Regions from separate parts of the Chryseobacterium sp. 7 genome, predicted to be linked through region 1. Evidence: riboswitches for the same ligand, from Rfam matches in the RefSeq annotation. Region 1 holds a riboswitch; each other region holds the start of a gene.
The links. Region 1 has a riboswitch for cobalamin ahead of CLU97_RS15035 (TonB-dependent receptor plug domain-containing protein). Riboswitches for the same ligand answer to the same signal wherever they lie in the genome.
Positions count from the first base shown of each region.

Region 1 (5,980 bases):
CTTTTAGGATCATTGATTTTCTGGGAAAGTTCTTTCGCTTTTAAAATATATTGTAAAGATTCTTCAAAATTTCTTTTCGCAATATTAGCCGTGGAAAGAAGCATATAAAGATTAATAGACGTCTTTACGTCAGGAGAATTTTTTAACAGCTGTTCTCCTATTTTAATGGCGTTATCAGGATTGTCATAAATTTCAAGCTTTGCTTTTTTTATTAACACACTGTCTGGTGTCTTTTGTGCTTGCGCGAAAGTGATAAAGCAAAATAGGGTTAGATAAAGTATTTTTAAAAATGATTTCATAAGACTTTAGTTTTACTGATTTCCTGAATATAAACGTTAGGAGACATTCCGGTAACAGATTTGAAAACGGTGGTAAAAGCACTGTGCGATGAAAAACCGGAATACTCTGCGAGATAGCTCACTTTATAATTAAGAAATGCAGCATCGTTTCTTAATAGCTGTACAATATGATTAATCCTGAGTTTATTAATATACCCGTTGAAATTTTTCTCCTTATTGTTAATGACTTCCGAAAGGTATTTTGTATTCACTTCCATTTGGGAAGAAAGCAGAGATAAAGACATGTTCTTATTCAAATAGCCGTCAGATTTTTCAAATTCCTCAAGCTTCTGGAGAATTTCATCCTCTTTTTCTCTTGATATTTTCGTAGAACCGGAATCTTTTGTTATTGCTTGTGTCTTGTTTACAATAACCGGTTGAGCTTTCTGGCTGATCTGTTTTTCAAAGAAGTCAAACTGCTTTTTTAAGTCTTTATTTTTGCTTTTGATGAATAAAAAATAAGTAAGCAGACCTATTACAATCAATAATAAAATAATGATCAGATACAAGGAAGACTTCTGAAGAATGAATTTCTGAAATTCTATATTCTTATTCTGACTGGTTTCAACAAGCTTTACAAGGTATCGTATGCCTTCTTTTGAATTTGAATCTGTTTTTGCTTTTAAATCATTGTGAAGTTTATTGTACTGATGGTATTTTGCATCATTATGGACTGCGTAGTAATTTCGGGATAATGATTCGTAAATTTTTATTTTTAAATTATTAAAAGGAAGGTTTTCAACCAACGAAAGTCCGGTTTCCAGTTTTTCAATGGCTGTTGCATAATCCTGTTCTAGAAAATAGTACTGGGAAAGGTTTTCATAAGCCAATCCTAACAGAAAAGGTTTACTTTTTTGATGTTCAAGATCTGAAATAACACTGTTTATAAGTGTTTTATATTCAACAAGTTTATTCTGTTTCAGCAGATAAGAAGATCGGAAAATCCTGTTTTCCATTTTTATAATGGCATTTTCCTCATTAAGCTCACTCAAATACTGATTGCTTTTATCAAGATTTTGTAATGCGGTAGGATAATCCCTGTTAATTCCTGAGTTCAGGCCCTGAAGCTGATACAGTTTTGCCGTAGTGATTCTCAAAGCCGGATCACTGCTTTTAAGAAGTCGCTGATCAGATAAAAGATGGCTGATAATTCTTTTAGACTGATTGTACAAACCTAAATTTTGATATTGATCCGCCAGATTATAATCACTGAAAACCTGCATGAAATAAGAAAGTCCGGTTTCCTGATCAGCATCTTCATGTTGAGCAAAAATATTCACAGACTGTACATAATCACCTTTCATAGCATAGGCCTGCGAAATGATATTCTGGAGCATCATTTTGTGCTCGGCGTCCTGATCACTGACGAGAATTCCCTGGGTATAACTAATGCATTCGTCAGAATTCTGATAGAGTTTAAGAAAAGCCTTATCGGCTAAAATTGCAAAGTCCGGGCCGGACTGCGCATTGGCAATAAGAGAGCAGAAAATGAAGAGAAACGATAGAATTCTTCCGCTATTCTGAAATAATTGATGAGTAAATAATTTGTTTTTTGTGTTTTTTTGAATAATCCGGGTACAATCCATATTCAAAATATTATTTTATATCTGTTTGGTTATTAATGTTTTAAAAATAAAATTCTTTTAAAATTCACGAATTATGAAAGTCAATTTCTTTTGACAGGGTGAATATTGTATTAATATTGTTTTCACCAATTCGAAAGCCTAAATATAATAAAATATGAAAAATTTTTACAGAATGTCAATGAAAATATTGGCCGCTTGTTTTTTCCTGAATTTTGGTTTTGCGGAAGCTCAGCTTACTGTAATAGGTTTAGGAAATTATAATGTAGGAGCAGTTTCGGATAATGGAGTGGTAAGTATGCATACAAGTGCCGGAGGAGTTTATAAATGGGATGCGGCCGGAGGGCTTGTACAGATAGGTTCAATATCGAATGGATATCCGGCTGCCGGAAGAACAATTGTTTCCAATGACGGAACTAAAATATCTTCTTCTATAACCAATGCCGCAACGGGATTTAATGAAATATCAACCTATGATGTAGCTGCTTCTACCTGGGTAAACAGGGGAGGACTTGTTCCCACCGGATGGGATGGAAGTGTAAGCTCAACCTGGGGAATGACTACCAACGGAAGCACAATTGTAGGTCTCGGCTACCTCACAGCAGCGAATGCACATGCCGTGAAATGGGATGAAGCAAACGGAATGATAGATCTTGGAAGTATGGTTCCCGGACGTAGTTCAAGAGCCAATGCAATCAATGCTGCAGGAACAGTAATTGTAGGATGGCAGGATGAACCGACAGGTACCAGGAGTGGTGCAAAATGGCAGGACGGTGTAGAAAGCTTTATTACAGATAATAACGGAAACAATGTAGGAGAAGCAGGCGGAATTTCTGCTGACGGAAGTACCATCATTGGATCTGCAAATCCTAATCCTTATGTGTGGAATGCTATCGGCGGACTTACTTACATAACACACCCTAATGCTTCATTCAGCTTTAAAGGAGGAGCAACGGGAATTTCAGCAGACGGGAAAACGGTGATTGGCTATTACAGAGCATTCGGTGCACCTCCTATGTCGGGAGAAGGTTTTATATGGAATTCATCCACCGGAAGGATTAATCTGAACGATTATGCTGTGTCCTTAGGAATTTCAACCAATGGAGTAACCATGGGACTTCCTTTGTCCATTTCACAGGACGGAAAGAAAATTGCCGGCACAGGGACGAATGCTTCAGGTCAGATGATTGCTTTTTATCTGGATATTACAGCATTTTTGTCAGTGAATGATACAGTGAAAGAGAAAAACAATACAGGTATTTATCCAAATCCGGTAGCTGATATGCTTTACTTTAAAGGAACGGAAAAAATAGAGAAAGCTGAAATTTATAATTTGGTTGGACAAAGGGTGAAAACATTCAATACTGTGGAAGCGCAGATTGATGTTTCATCCTTGCCAAAAGGAGATTATATTCTGCAATACTCATTGAAAGGAGGGAAGCAGGAGAGCTATAAATTTATTAAAAAATAACATATATAAATAGTAAAGTAGTGGGATGAATGGCCGTTTTCAATATTGAAAGCGGCTGTTCTTTTTTATTTGATTAAAGAGATAGTTTTTTTAAGCATACGATGGTTTTTTGGCAAATACATATAAAAAACTATCTTTGCAAAAATTTTGGTTTCCAGTATTTTGGAATGAAAAGGGAATCGGGTGTAACCCCCGGACTGTCCCCGCAACTGTAAATCGCATCAAAAGTTTCTGCAAAAAGCCACTGTTTAAGAACGGGAAGGCGCAGAATGCGAAAGTCAGGAGACCTGCCAGAGTTGTAATTAAAAAAACATATTGCTTTCGGAGGAAAAGTAAAAAAGTATGGATATAAAAAGATCTTTAGTACTGCTTTTTTCATCTTATGGCTCCTTTCTTTTTGGACAAGAGAAAGCCATAGATACTATTTTTGTCTTCGACAATCAGATGAATAGGGTGAAGCTTTTTCATCCTGTAAAAACAATTTCGGCAGAAGATGCCGAGAAAAACTCAAGCAATCTTTCGGAGCTCCTTAGATTTCAGTCACAGGTTTTTATCAAAGAAAATGGACGTGGTGCAGTTTCTTCACCATCTTTCAGAGGTACTACCGCACAGCAGACTGCTTTTGTATGGAATGGAATCAATATTAATTCCAATTTTTTAGGACAGGGAGATATCAATAATATTGCCTTGTTTGGGTATGACCAGATTGGAATAAAAGCCGGAGGAGGAAGTGTTATCTACGGAAGTGGGGCTATCGGGGGAAGTATCCACCTCAATAATACGCTGGATTTTAATAAAGGATTCCACGGTTCTTTATTTTCAGAAGTCGCTTCTTTTAATACCTATAATAATTTTATAAAAGGTTCTTACAGCAATGATAAGTTCAGTTTTAAAGCTTCCGGAAATTATTCTGTAAGTGAAAATAATTATGAAGTAAGCGACCTGAATTACATCAACAGAAACGGAAATTATTACAATACAACATTCAACGTAGGTGCATCCTACAAAATAACGAACGATCATAAAATTTCGTGGCAGAGTCAGTTTTTTGATTCTTCACAGCATTATCCCGTGTATGAGGAAACGGGAACAAAAACGAAATATAAAACGCAAAGTGTAAGAAGCCTTCTTTCCTGGGACTGGAACAAAGCAAAGTTCAGTAATTCCCTTAAAGCAGCTTATACGGAAGAGAATTTTCAGTATTTCGGTTCTTTAAACCAGCCAAAATCAAGTGGCGGAACCGGGAAAAATTATATCTTTAAAAATGATTTCAACTATTTCCTGAATTCAAAATGGAATTTTAATATCATTGGAGAATTTCAGTTGAATAAAGGAGAGGGCTACCAAAGCGGAATATCGGATGTCAGCAGAAATGTTGGATCTATTTCCGGATTATTGAGGTATTTTGCTACGAAAGATCTGCGTTTCGAAGGTGGATTCAAGAAAGATTTTGTAGAAGATGTAAAGTCACCGTTGATGTACTCATTCTCCGGAAAATGGAGTGCCGCAAAGTGGTATGATGTGAGCGTAAACGTATCTAAAAACTTCAGATTTCCGTCCTTCAATGATATTTATTATGAACCGGGAGGAAATAAAGATCTTAGACCGGAAACTTCTACTCAGGTAGATATGGCAAATGAGTTCAAAGTAGGAGATTTTAAACTTACTTTGTCTCCTTATTATATGAATATTACGGATCTTATTGTATGGCTTCCCACTGCTTTAGGCTACTGGCAGGCATACAATGTCAATAAATCCGAATCTTACGGACTGGAATCCCAGCTGTCTTTCAGCAAACAGCTGGGTAAGCATAAAATCCGTGCTAATGCAGGATATTATTATGCAAAATCTATTGATAAGGAAACAAAGATGCAAAGACCTTATGTTCCCATGCACAGAGGAAATGCCAATCTGGATTATGAATATGGTTTCTTTAAGTTTTTTGCCCAGGCGCTAGTGAATGGGGTTACTTATATCACAAGCGATGAAAAGAGATCAGATGCCATAGATCCCTATTTTCTTTTAAATATGGGTGTTTCTGCAACGCTGGCAAAAAAATATACCTTAGGGTTTAAAGTGAATAATGTAACGGATACTTACTATAAAACAGTTTCTTTCTATCCTTTACCGAAAAGAAACTATAGTGTATATGCCGCAATAAATTTTTAAAAATTAAAATTGAATAGATATGAAAATAACTAAACTTTTAACTGTATTATTTGCAGTAGTGTTATTGTTTAACATTTCTTCATGTACAAATGATTCCACAGAAGTTGAAATCTCTCCAATCACTTATCAGAATGGATATTTTATCTCTAACGAAGGTAACTTCAACAGCCAGGGAGCTAAAGTAACATTCCTGACAAGAGATCTAAGCATGAAACAGGATGATATATATGGATATAACAATAATAAAGAGATCTTAGGAGATGTTCTTCAAACGATTGGACTTAACGGGAATAAGGCATATCTTGTATTGAATAACTCAAACAAAATTGTAGTAGTAGACCGTTATACATTCAAAAAATTAGCAGTAATTACAGATCAGATTGATAATCCAAGAGGAATTACTTTTGCGAACGACTTTA
Region 1 covers NZ_RCCA01000001.1:3,284,705-3,290,684, reverse strand. The annotation lists gene CLU97_RS15050 (tetratricopeptide repeat protein) at 1-299, opposite strand, end outside; gene CLU97_RS15045 (helix-turn-helix domain-containing protein) at 296-1,924, opposite strand; gene CLU97_RS15040 (T9SS type A sorting domain-containing protein) at 2,079-3,392, shown strand; cobalamin riboswitch at 3,524-3,702, shown strand; gene CLU97_RS15035 (TonB-dependent receptor plug domain-containing protein) at 3,735-5,561, shown strand; gene CLU97_RS15030 (YncE family protein) at 5,581-5,980, shown strand, end outside.

Region 2 (5,980 bases), 3.0 Mb from region 1:
CAGGATCACTCATATCTCTTGCACTTTGATATGTGTAGGAAAGCAATGGTCTAAGGGTTACTTTTCCCAGCTGAAATTCAGTCTGAAGATTTACATCAGCTCCTATGATTTCAACCATCCCCAGGTTCATCATCAGCCATCGGAACATACTTCCGTTGGGTGCGGCTACAATTTTATCCTGAACCTTGTTATAGTAACCGTCTACTTTAGCATAAAAGGTTTTAAAGAAACGATCAGTATAATTCTTTTGATAGGTAAATCCCACATCATACTGATTGGTAAATTCCGGCTTCAGGTAAGTGTTTCCGATATTGGTATAGTACAAATCATTAAAAGTGGGAAGTCGGAAAATTCTTTTATAAAATGCCCTAAGGGTAAGATCCGGGATTATCTCTGGCTGATAGCTCATAAAAACAGCTGGAGTCCATTCTCTGGCATCTCCCGGTCTTTTATTTTTTCTTACTTCCTCAAATGTAAAGGTTCCTAAAAGGCTTGCCAGAATTTTGAATCTGTTCCATTGATAGGTTGTTGCCAATGCAACCAATGTGGTATAACGGGTAGGATAAGAAAAGTTATCCAGATTGGCGTCCAGATTATTGTACTGAAAATCTCCACTCAGATTGACATCCCAATTGGGCGTGATTGAATAGATATTGGATGAAGAAAGGTAAAGCTCTCTTTGAATATAAGTGTTATCGGTATGAATAATAGATTGTGAACGAACCGTATCCATGAAATGGGTATAATCGTAAGCGAATTTTGCTTTCAGCTGTGTTTCAAATTTTGGAAACAGTTTCTTTCTCAGGTTAGCCTGTACAAAATAATTTTCATCGGAAAGTCTCGCTCCTCTACCTCCGAAACGTCCATTTACAATAGGAGCAGGCATTCCACGGTCTGAAATATATCCGTATCCTCTGATATTCCAGCTTCCGTTATTTAAAGTTCCATTTAAAGAAGTTTCAAAACGCTTTGCTTTAATATCTGAATCCTGCCTTTTTGCAATCGTATCATAAGCCTGCTGACCGTCTGGATATTTCTTTGCATATCGAAATCTGTAGATTCCGTCACTCTGCATAAATTCTCCGCTGAAGCTGGCAGAAACCCTGTCTGAAATCTTCTGTTCCAATCGGAATGAAGGATTAAAAAGATCAATAGAAGCACTTTTTGCTCTTATAATGAGATTAGTTTTTCTGTTTCCTTTAAATACGGGAGTTTTAGGCTGTAAATAAATAGATCCCGAAGAACCGAAGTCTTTTGCCGGCTGAAAAATCTCACTTTTCTGTCCGTTATATAATGATATTTCTTCCAGATCATCCAAAGAATATCTTCCCAGATCTACCAGTCCGTTTTGAGCATTTCCTAATTGAATTCCATCATAGAAAACACCTACGTGCTGACTTCCCATACTTCGGATATTAATGGTTTTCAAACCACCCAAACCTCCATAGTCTTTGATCTGAACACCGGAAAAATACCGCAAAGCATCTGCAACAGATTGACTGTTCAGTCTTTCCAGCTGCTCGCCCTGTAAGGTCTGTGCAGGAAGGATTTCTTTAAAATTCTTTTTATAAAGATTGATTCCTTTAATGGTCTCTTCCTGTAAACTGTCTTTTTTCTTAGTTTGAGAAGACAAAAGTTGGGATGTTATCACCAGTATGATGAAAACAGCTTTTTGAATTGCCGAAGTAGTTAGTTTTGCCGCCATTAGCTCATTTAGTATCATGAAGACGCTAATGGATGTAAGAATACAACGACAAAGCACAGCTGTCACTGCACAGAATCATTGATGTCCTAAGCTTTATTCCACGAAAGCGTCAAACGATTATTTTCTGGCAGGTCTTCTGACTTACTCCATTTTTGAAATCCTTCCCATTAAAAAACAGTGGATATATTCTTCAAAAACTTTGGTGTGGAGCTTACAGCAGCGGGTCTGTTCCGGATTCTCACCGGATTCCCTTTTAAGAGCTTTTTAGGGCTCACCAAATTCCCGCAAAGATAAATAATTATTCCTAATCCCCAATTAAAATCATGATTCATAAACAATTAAAGCTCCCGAAGGAGCTTTAACGTGGTTTTTTCAGGGGTTTGTCTTTAAATTCCAATATTCAGAAAAATACTGAACCTTGATTTTGCTTCAATATCGCCACCTGCCAAATGAGTATACATGGGAAGCATCACTTCACTTCCTAAACTCAGCTTTTTATAAGAAGCTTCAAATCCCAGTTTTCCGTATAAAGCACTTCCAGCCGTATTGGGCAATGCTTCATCAAACTGTTTGTTCTGAGCATACACTTCTCCCTGAACACCCGTCTTTACAGAAAAAATAGATTTTTCATTTCCCGCAACCTGATAAAAACCCGTCGCTGCATAATTCCACTGATTTCCAAAGCGGTAATTTTTCTTATTCTCTGTTTTGATAGTATAATCTGTATTGACCAATACGGCCACTTTATCTTTTTGAAACTTATAATTCAAAGCGGCCTGATAATCCCAACTTCCGGTTCCCAGCTGAAAACTCGGATTGACTCCGGATGCTCCTTTTTCATCAAATTTTCCAAGCGGAATTTTCACTCCCAAGCCTCCACTCAGGTGATGAAAATTATTTTTAGAGCTCATCAGCTGGTAAATTCCCATCAGATTCAAATCCCCAATTCCATTAATTTTAATATCTCCCTGCATGGTTTTCTTTTCATGGAAATGGAATGGAAGGCTTGCGTAAACACTCAGTTTTTTAGTCAATGGAATTTTTCCCCAAAGCTGTAACGTATTAAAATACTGATCCTGCGTAAGATCTTTTACAAATAAGTTTTCTTTTGCTTTATAATGCTGGGCAAAGTATTTGATTCCTACAAACTGCGGATTCAATAAAGATTCAAAGCCGGAAGAACCATTTCCTGCCGCACAGCCACAGGCATCACAATCCTCATCAAAATCGAATCTGCTAAAGCTATTTGGAGCGATATAAGCACTGTCTTTAATAGTCTTTGCCTGATTCAGGTTACATAGGATCAAACTTAGTATTACTATAATCTTCTTCATGTCTTCTATAAATTATTCTGCAAATTTTGGATTGGATATAAAACTTTTATCCGATAATGTTTTCAGGAATGCAATGATCGACTGTTTTTCCTGGCTGTTCATGGCAATACCTATATGACCATTCTGTTTCAGCTGAGGATCAAGATTGGCATTATCTTCTACCTGATCTGAATAAAAATTGAGCACTGCATCTAAGGTGTAAAATCTTCCGTCATGCATATAAGGTGCTGTATATTCTACATTTCTCAAACTTGGAACACGAAATTTCATCCAATCCACCTGATTAAGGGAAACTCTGTAACGCCCTGCATCCTTGAATTCTGTATTGTAATACATTCCCGTGTTTCTGAAACTCTCATCGGTAAACAGTTCTCCGCTATGACAGGAAGCACACTTCTGCCCGAACAAAACCATTCCCTGAGATTCTGCTGAAGTCAGTTGTTCTTTTCCCTGCTTGAATCTGTCGTATTTTGAATCTGCAGAAATCAACGAAGCCATAAACTGCGACAATGCTTTCAGAATTCTTTCTCCGGTAATGGTTTCGTCTCCGTAGGCTTCCCTAAACAGTTTTTTATACTTCTGATCATCTTTTATTTTCGAAATCGCTTCCGGTATGGAACTGTCCATTTCATTAACATCTGTAATCGGGCTGATCGGCTGTTCATTCAGATTATGAATTACACCGTCCCACATATATCTTTTCAAAAAAGCCATATTCTGAATAGGTGGTGCATTCCTGATTCCGATTCTATCGTCAACTCCATGACTTACTGTGTGACCGTGATGGGTAAAAGCATTTTCCTGAATATGACAGAAACCGCATGAAATGGTATTATTTCGGGACAATCTGCCTTCATAGAATAATTTTCTTCCCAGCTCTACTCCATTTTTAGTCACCGGATTAATTGATTCGTCAAATGTCATTTCCGGAAAATAAGATGGAAACTGCAGGTTATACGCTTCATCTTTTTCCAATGGCTGTATCACCTCATCTGTACAGGAAATACAGCTTAAAATAAATACAAGAACCAGTATTGTTTTTACAAAAAAATTAATCATTATGAACGTGATCTACTTTAAACATTTTTGTAAGGTTATTGGTAACATCTACCAGGTGTTGGTTTGAACCCATCAGCATATCATTACCAGTGGCAAGAATAAGCGCCTTATCTCCGCTCAGAAACTGGTTCAGGTCTGCCAGAATATGAACAGAAGGGCGAATCTGACCTGTTACTCTTGCTGTTGTAGGAAGATTCAATGTGATTTCGCGGTATAAATCAACCTGTTGATTAGCCGTTACATTTCCCATATTTCCGGTATGATTCATGAATTCCTTTGAAGGAGCATCATTTCCATATTTCCCTTCCAGTTTTACAAAAATATAACCGGCAGCCCATGACCATGTCATTCCCTTCTGTTTGGCTTTTGTCCAGAATTCAGCCTGCCCGTCTTGTCCTAACAAGTATGCTTTCTGGCTGACACCTAATCCGAATTTTATTTTCTTATAATTATTTTTCGGAACACCATCCAGATTAAGGTATATAATTCCGGCTACAGCATCTGCCTGATCTACGATAAAAGCTCCTTTATCAGGGTTGTTTTCATTGTATTTGAATTCATTTCCATTCTCGTCTATCAGTGAGATGTTACTGATTACATATTTCAAAGCAGAAAAGTTATGTTTCTGTCCGTTAGAAGATGTCTGAGTTGTTTGATTCAAGACAATATCCCCAACATTATTAAATCCGTTTTCAAATTTGATCTGGAGTTTTCCGGGGGTTGTATCCTGTGGATTTTCGTCATCTCTGCTGCTTTCGCAGGCTACAAAAGAGAATAAAGTAAAGGCAATTAAGAATAGTGATAAATATTTAGAAATTTTCATTGTTGATTTTTTAAGTTGAATTATAATTTTTGAATGCAGAAACATTTTTTTTTCCACAAAAGGCATGAAAGGTTCTTACACTTAAATTATTTTTAAGTGACGGATTTTATGCATGATAAAAACACTCAAGCTTTTAATTTATCTAAGCTTAAGTAACTTTTGTGGTTGAATAGTGATAGGTATACTTAAAAAACCGGTGGTTTGAAAATGTGGGTAAGAAACAGAAAAGAATAAGCTGTTTCGTAGGTGAAGTTGAAATTGAAAAACGACTGTTTTTCAGTAGTATTGATCTCTGTAGTCTCCGGCAGAATATAGGTATCAAGGATTTTCTGTCCTGAGTTTTTGAGTTTCTGAAAGGGTGAAGATTCCGAATCATTGGTTTTGGCCAGCTCTTTACTCAGGTAACATTTTCCGTTACAGTGAATCTCCGGCCTGGATTTATTAATACAGAGAACTTTAACAATATAATCATAATTTACAGCATACTCTACCACGAGCACTAAAGGTCGTAGCACCATATAAAAGGTAAAAAGTATGCTGTAAAATAATTTCATCAGACTATTTCTTGCTTATCGCTTCGTCATATCTTCTGCTGATTTCTTTCCAGTTGGTAACGTTCCAGATCGCAGTCAGATAATCTGCTCTTTTATTCTGATATTTCAAATAATAAGCATGTTCCCATACATCAATTCCGAAGATAGGAGTTCCTTTCTCTTCCACTACATCCATCAAAGGATTGTCCTGGTTAGGAGTAGAAGAAACGAATAGTTTTCCATTTTTATCCACAGAAAGCCATGCCCATCCCGATCCGAAACGGTCTGCTCCGGCTTTAGCCATTTTTTCTTTAAAAGCATCTATACTTCCGAAAGTTTCAGTGATGGCTTTTGCCAATTTTGCTGAAGGTTGTGTATTTTTCTGAGGCGTAAGAACGGTCCAGAACAATTCATGGTTGTAATGTCCGCCTGCATTATTTCTTACTGCAGCCGGCAGTTTGGAAACATTGGAAAGAATCTGGAACAAAGTTTCTTTTTCCTGTGGAGTCCCCGTAATCGCTTTATT
Region 2 covers NZ_RCCA01000001.1:271,373-277,352, forward strand. The annotation lists gene CLU97_RS01335 (TonB-dependent receptor plug domain-containing protein) at 1-1,705, opposite strand, end outside; cobalamin riboswitch at 1,814-1,999, opposite strand; gene CLU97_RS01340 (transporter) at 2,092-3,039, opposite strand; gene CLU97_RS01345 (cytochrome-c peroxidase) at 3,052-4,098, opposite strand; gene CLU97_RS01350 (MbnP family protein) at 4,091-4,921, opposite strand; gene CLU97_RS01355 (hypothetical protein) at 5,107-5,475, opposite strand; gene CLU97_RS01360 (superoxide dismutase) at 5,480-5,980, opposite strand, start outside.
Region 2: it holds a riboswitch for cobalamin, as region 1 does, so the genes downstream of both, CLU97_RS01335 (TonB-dependent receptor plug domain-containing protein) here and CLU97_RS15035 (TonB-dependent receptor plug domain-containing protein) in region 1, are expected to answer to the same signal.

Region 3 (5,980 bases), 2.2 Mb from region 1:
GGTGAACAGAATTCGTATTCTCCTTTATTTTTTCCTAATTTTTCCAATACGATATTGGCGATCACTTCGTTCGCATTCATGTTGATGGAAGTTCCTGCTCCCCCCTGAATCATATCTACCGGAAACTGGTCATGATATTTCCCTTCTACAATTTCATCACACGCTTCTGCTATTTTAAAATACAGGTTTTCGTCTAGAAGTCCTAGTTCATAATTGGTTTTGGCCGCTGCTTTTTTTACAAACGCCAATCCTTTTATGAAATCCGGATATGAAGACAAAAGCTGTCCTGAAATTTTAAAATTGTCGATAGCTCTTTGTGTCTGAACCCCATAATAAGCATCTAAAGGCACATTCAGTTCGCCTAATAAATCACTTTCTTTTCTGAAATTTTCCATTACAGATATTTTACTGTTTTTGATCGTTTAAAGATAGCAAAAACGCATCTAACCGATGCGCTTTAATTTGAATTATTTTGTTGGATATTTTTGATTCAAAGCTTGCAATATTGCCCATGTTTCGCCATCCATAATTCCGTCATAATTTTGTGGACGGAAGTGGTACTGGAATGCTTCAATGGTTTTCTTGGTAGCATCATCCCATTTCCCGCTCAGATCCATCCCGTAACCGAATTTCTGCAATGCAGTCTGGATAAGGAAAATAAAGCTTGTATCGTTATATCTTGCTGTAATGTCTGCCTGCGCTGCCTCTAGATAAGTCTGCTTAGCCGCTTCGTCATACCACATTCCTACCTGGTATTCGTCATAAAGCTTTTTCCATGGGAACATTGGCCCAGGATCCTGCTTTCTTGTAGGAGCAATATCTGAATGTGCCAATACGTTGGTAGGCTGTATCTGATATCTTGTTACAATATCTTTAACCAAAGCGGCTACTTTTTTCACCTGCTCATCACTAAAAGGAGCAAATGTTCTATTACCCGCAGCATCCGTGGTATACCCCATATTGACAATTTCAATACCGATGGAAGTATCGTTAAGATTTTTATCATTTCTCCATGCACTTACCCCTGCGTGGTAGGCACGTTTGTTTTCATCTACTAGTTGATAAATCTCATTACCTCCTGTATTATTTACCAGATAATGGGCACTCACAGCCTGTTGGGTAAGAACGGTAATTGATTTATCGTCCGGAAGTGCCGTATAATGTAATATTAGGTAACGTTGTCTGAAATTCTGGGCAACTGCAGGGAAATAAGTTTTCACCACTTTATATCCAGCTGGTTTTGCCGCCACAATAGAACCATAACTTGCCGTATTATCATTTTTTGTTGGGTCTGCTATATTAGTAGTAAAAAAGTCTACTCCATGATCAGATACAACTTTTGGTTTTGGAGCTACCGGAGTGGTAGGTTGAACCGTCGGTTTGGCCTGTGTTATTGGGGTTTTCGGTTTGTAAGTATTTTTTTTCACATTTTGCTGGGAAGTACATGAAAAAACAAAAGTGCTTAATCCGATGATATATAATGTCTTACGCATCAGTTTGGTTTTTGGATGATTTATTAGCTCAAAAATACGCAAAATTTTCTTGAATTTTATTTGGTAAATAAAGAAATCTGTTCTATATTTGCACTCGCAATAACGGAACAACGATCATTAAAAAATAAAAAAAAAGGAGGGTTGCCGGAGTGGTTAACGGAGCAGTTTGCTAAACTGTCGACGCGAAAGTGTCGCAAGGGTTCGAATCCCTTACCCTCCGCTCTTCTTATATATTCGGGGCGTAGCGTAGTCCGGTCATCGCGCCTGGTTTGGGACCAGGAGGTCGCAGGTTCGAATCCTGCCGCCCCGACTGTTTTAGTAGTTTTCTCAAAACTATTTAATGGGTGCGTAGCTCAGCTGGATAGAGCATCTGCCTTCTAAGCAGACGGTCAAAGGTTCGAATCCTTTCGCGCTCACATAAAGACTTACTGGAAACGGTGAGTCTTTTTTGTTTATATTAGTTCCATGTATTTTTGCTATATACTCTATTCTAAAACTCTAGATAAATTCTACATTGGACATTCTTCAGAATCTTTGCAGGAAAGATTAAGAAAACACTTATCTGATCACAAAGGATTTACATCCAAAGCTAAAGATTGGATTATTGTTTATTTTGAAACTTTCGACTCAAAATCACTTGCCTACAAAAGAGAAAGGGAGATTAAAGCTTGGAAAAGTAAATTGAAAATAATAAAATTAATCGAAAGCTCAGCTAGATAGAGCATCCCGCTTTTTAATCGGGACGGTCAAAGGTTCGAATCCTTTCGCGCTCACTTAAAGACTTACTGGTAACAGTGAGTCTTTTTTGTTTTCCATGGTTTTCTTTGATCAAAAATAAAAATCTTATGTAGAGAAGCTATTAATACAAGATTAATTATCTGTAAAGTATTGCCCAAACCACTGATCAAAACTTTCTTTATATTGAGCCTGAGCATTTTTAATCAGTAAATCAGGTTCTTCAATTCTATTTAAACCATAATCTCCTTTCATCCAAGTCAAATATTCGTTTAAACCTTCATTCTCTTCATAATCGTCTTCGTCTTTATAAAAATAAGCCTCATCGAAATCTACTGAAATTTCAGTGTCAAAAGTGAGTAAATGTAAAAGCTGTACAATATTTTCAGCAATAATATGAACACCTCCTTCATCTCCAAAAACTACAACAGGCATTTTATGTAAAGGCTGATCCGTTCCATTATTCCAGATGGCATAGAATGAACCTGAACCATTGGCCTGAGCAAAAGGCAGCATGCTATTCAAAAAATTTTCGTCATCACTCCAGCTTTTCAATCCGGATTTATTATCAATTAAAACACCAAAACCTTGTGAATAGTTTTCAAACGAGGAAATAGTATTCTGGAAATAGATTAGCTTTTCAAGCTCTACCGGAATTTCACTCAGGCCCAAGTTTTGTTTAAATTCTGCAATGTCTACCATGATCTACTATATATGACTAATAAAATTTATAAAATGAAAGAAGAATAGCAAATTTATTAACTATCTTTAATTTTCCGGGTATCTTTTATATTAATTTAACAACATAAACCATCCGTTTTTCTTCTAAAACACACATCACAACTCAAGCATTTTCAATAGATTACATTAAAAAAACTATTGATTACATAAAATATCTTTTTCATTATTATAAAAACCCTATATTTACCACCAAGGAGTTCTTAAAACCTTCTTTATCAACCGAAACTGGTTACACTTAGCTGTGTATTAAAAGGGAATCGTGTGAAAATCACGAACTGTCGCGCAACTGTAAGTAACACATAAAAGTTTTTATCCATTGATATCCACTGTATATTTTTTATATGGGAAGGATGATAAAAACCGTTACAAGTCAGGAGACCTGCCTATTTCGTATTGACGATGCTTTCGCGATTTGAAGCTTACAGTCAGGTATGATACGATATGGATATAGTGTGATAACTTTTTTATCAGTCTATTTATTTTTTGAGATGAATATGAGTATACATTAGTGCTGCTCATAATTCTGTAGCTCAGTCGTATACCCTTTCCGTAATTTTCTTTCTTCATAAAGCACCGCGAAGTTTACTGAGAACTTTTTATAAGATTTAATCAATGTAAAAAGTAATGGTGTACCAAAGCAATCTTAATTATTCATGGAATCAACACAGGCTTATTTTACAGGTCTGGACAATCAGAGTTTTCCAAAATTCCAGATATCTGGACAATTGTAAGATTTCTCAGCTTCTCTCCCATCTTTTCTTTTTTACTCAAAAGCTAAAACATTACAGATCTTATGCTTCTTCACAGACAAACAAACTTCAACTCAACAATACATATTAAAATGATCAAAAATGAAAACTGGAAGTCACCCGGATTAAAATTCCGGAAGGCCATGGAAAAAGAAAATCCCCTTCAGATTGTGGGAGCCATCAATGCGAATCATGCATTATTGGCACAGCAGGCTGGTTTTAATGCTATTTATCTTTCAGGAGGAGGTGTTGCCGCGGGATCTTTAGGAATTCCTGACCTTGGAATTACTACTCTGGATGACGTACTCATAGATGTTCAGCGTATTACTAATATTTGTGATTTGCCCCTTTTGGTGGATATTGATACAGGATTCGGACCTTCTGCCTTCAATGTTGCCCGAACGATAAAATCATTGATTAAAGCCGGAGCAGCAGCTATTCACATTGAAGATCAGGTGGGCGCAAAACGTTGTGGACACCGTCCCGGAAAAGAAATCGTAAGCAAAGAGGAAATGGTAGACAGACTTAAGGCCGCAGCAGATGCCCGTACCGATGAAAATTTTGTGATCGGAGCAAGAACAGATGCTTTTGCGAATGAAGGTCTTGAAAAAACTTTAGAAAGAGCTGTTGCTTATAAAGAAGCCGGAGCAGATTTCATTTTTGCCGAAGCAGTTCCTGACTTAACCTTTTATCAAAAATTCGTTGACGCGGCAGGAATTCCGGTACTCGCCAATATCACTGAGTTTGGGATGATTAAAATGTACACTGTAGAAGAATTAAAAAATGCAGGTGTGGGACTTATCCTCTACCCTCTTTCTGCATTCAGAGCAGCCAATAAAGCGGCGCAGAATGTCTACCTGCATATCCGCCAGGATGGAACGCAAGCTCATGTACTGGATACGATGCAGACCAGAGAAGAGCTCTATCAAAGCATTGGCTACTATGATTATGAACAAAAATTAGATAACCTTTTTAAACAAAATACTCATGTCAACGAATAGCGAACCAACATTTAAACCTAAAAAAAGTGTAGCACTTTCCGGGGTAACAGCAGGTAATACCGCTCTTTGCAGTGTAGGAAAAAGCGGAAATGATCTTCATTACAGAGGTTATGATATTCTGGATCTTGCAGAAAGAGCACAATTCGAAGAAGTAGCCTACCTGTTGATTTATGGTCAGCTGCCTACTGAAGCTCAATTAAAAAATTATAAAGCAAAATTAAAATCATTGAGAGGGCTACCCCACTCTGTAAGAAATATCTTAAAAAGTATTCCGGCAGCGGCACATCCAATGGACGTGATGCGTTCTATGGTTTCAGCAATTGGAAGCATCCAGCCTGAAAAAGACGATCACAATGTGGCTGGGGCAAGAGATATTGCAGACAAATTACTGGCATCATTCAGTTCCGGACTTTTATACTGGTATCACTATACACATAATGGCAAAGAAATTAATGTAGAGACGGATGATGATACTATCGGCGGGCATTTTCTTCATCTTTTACATGGTAAAAAAGCTCCTGATTCATGGGTAAAAGCAATGGAAATATCTCTTAATCTGTATGCTGAGCATGAATTCAATGCATCTACATTCACTGCTCGTGTTATTGCCGGAACCTCATCAGACTTTTATTCCTGTATCACAGGAGCTATCGGAGCTTTGAGAGGTCCAAAACATGGAGGAGCCAATGAAGTGGCTTTTGAAATACAAAGCCGTTACAATTCTCCTGATGAGGCAGAAGAAGATATTAGAAAACGTATTGCCAGCAAAGAAGTTATTATTGGATTCGGGCATCCCGTTTACACCATATCGGATCCAAGAAACGTAGTCATAAAAAAAGTAGCCAAAGAACTTTCCGAAGAAGCAGGAGATATGCTGCTGTACAATATCGCTGAAAGGCTGGAGACTGTCATGTGGGAAGAAAAGAAAATGTTCCCTAATCTGGACTGGTTCTCCGCAGTATCTTACCACCTGATGGGAGTTCCTACCTTGATGTTCACTCCATTATTTGTTATTTCAAGAGTTACCGGATGGAGCGCTCACATTATCGAACAAAGACAGGATGGGAAAATTATCCGCCCAAGTGCCAATTATACAGGTCCTGAAAATAAAGACTTTGTATCTATCGAAAACAGAAAATAAAAAAATCAATTCATAATTAAATCAAAAAATAAAGATGTCATCACACATTTCAAACGAAAGACCACAACCGGATCAGGTATTAACAGATATTGCAGATTATGTATTAACCTATGAAATCAA
Region 3 covers NZ_RCCA01000001.1:1,043,575-1,049,554, reverse strand. The annotation lists gene aspA (aspartate ammonia-lyase) at 1-395, opposite strand, end outside; gene CLU97_RS04890 (N-acetylmuramoyl-L-alanine amidase) at 468-1,493, opposite strand; tRNA gene CLU97_RS04885 (tRNA-Ser) at 1,629-1,713, shown strand; tRNA gene CLU97_RS04880 (tRNA-Pro) at 1,729-1,803, shown strand; tRNA gene CLU97_RS04875 (tRNA-Arg) at 1,836-1,909, shown strand; gene CLU97_RS04870 (GIY-YIG nuclease family protein) at 1,959-2,213, shown strand; gene CLU97_RS04865 (hypothetical protein) at 2,364-2,930, opposite strand; cobalamin riboswitch at 3,179-3,371, shown strand; gene prpB (methylisocitrate lyase) at 3,811-4,719, shown strand; gene prpC (2-methylcitrate synthase) at 4,706-5,860, shown strand; gene CLU97_RS04850 (bifunctional 2-methylcitrate dehydratase/aconitate hydratase) at 5,895-5,980, shown strand, end outside.
Region 3: it holds a riboswitch for cobalamin, as region 1 does, so the genes downstream of both, prpB (methylisocitrate lyase) here and CLU97_RS15035 (TonB-dependent receptor plug domain-containing protein) in region 1, are expected to answer to the same signal.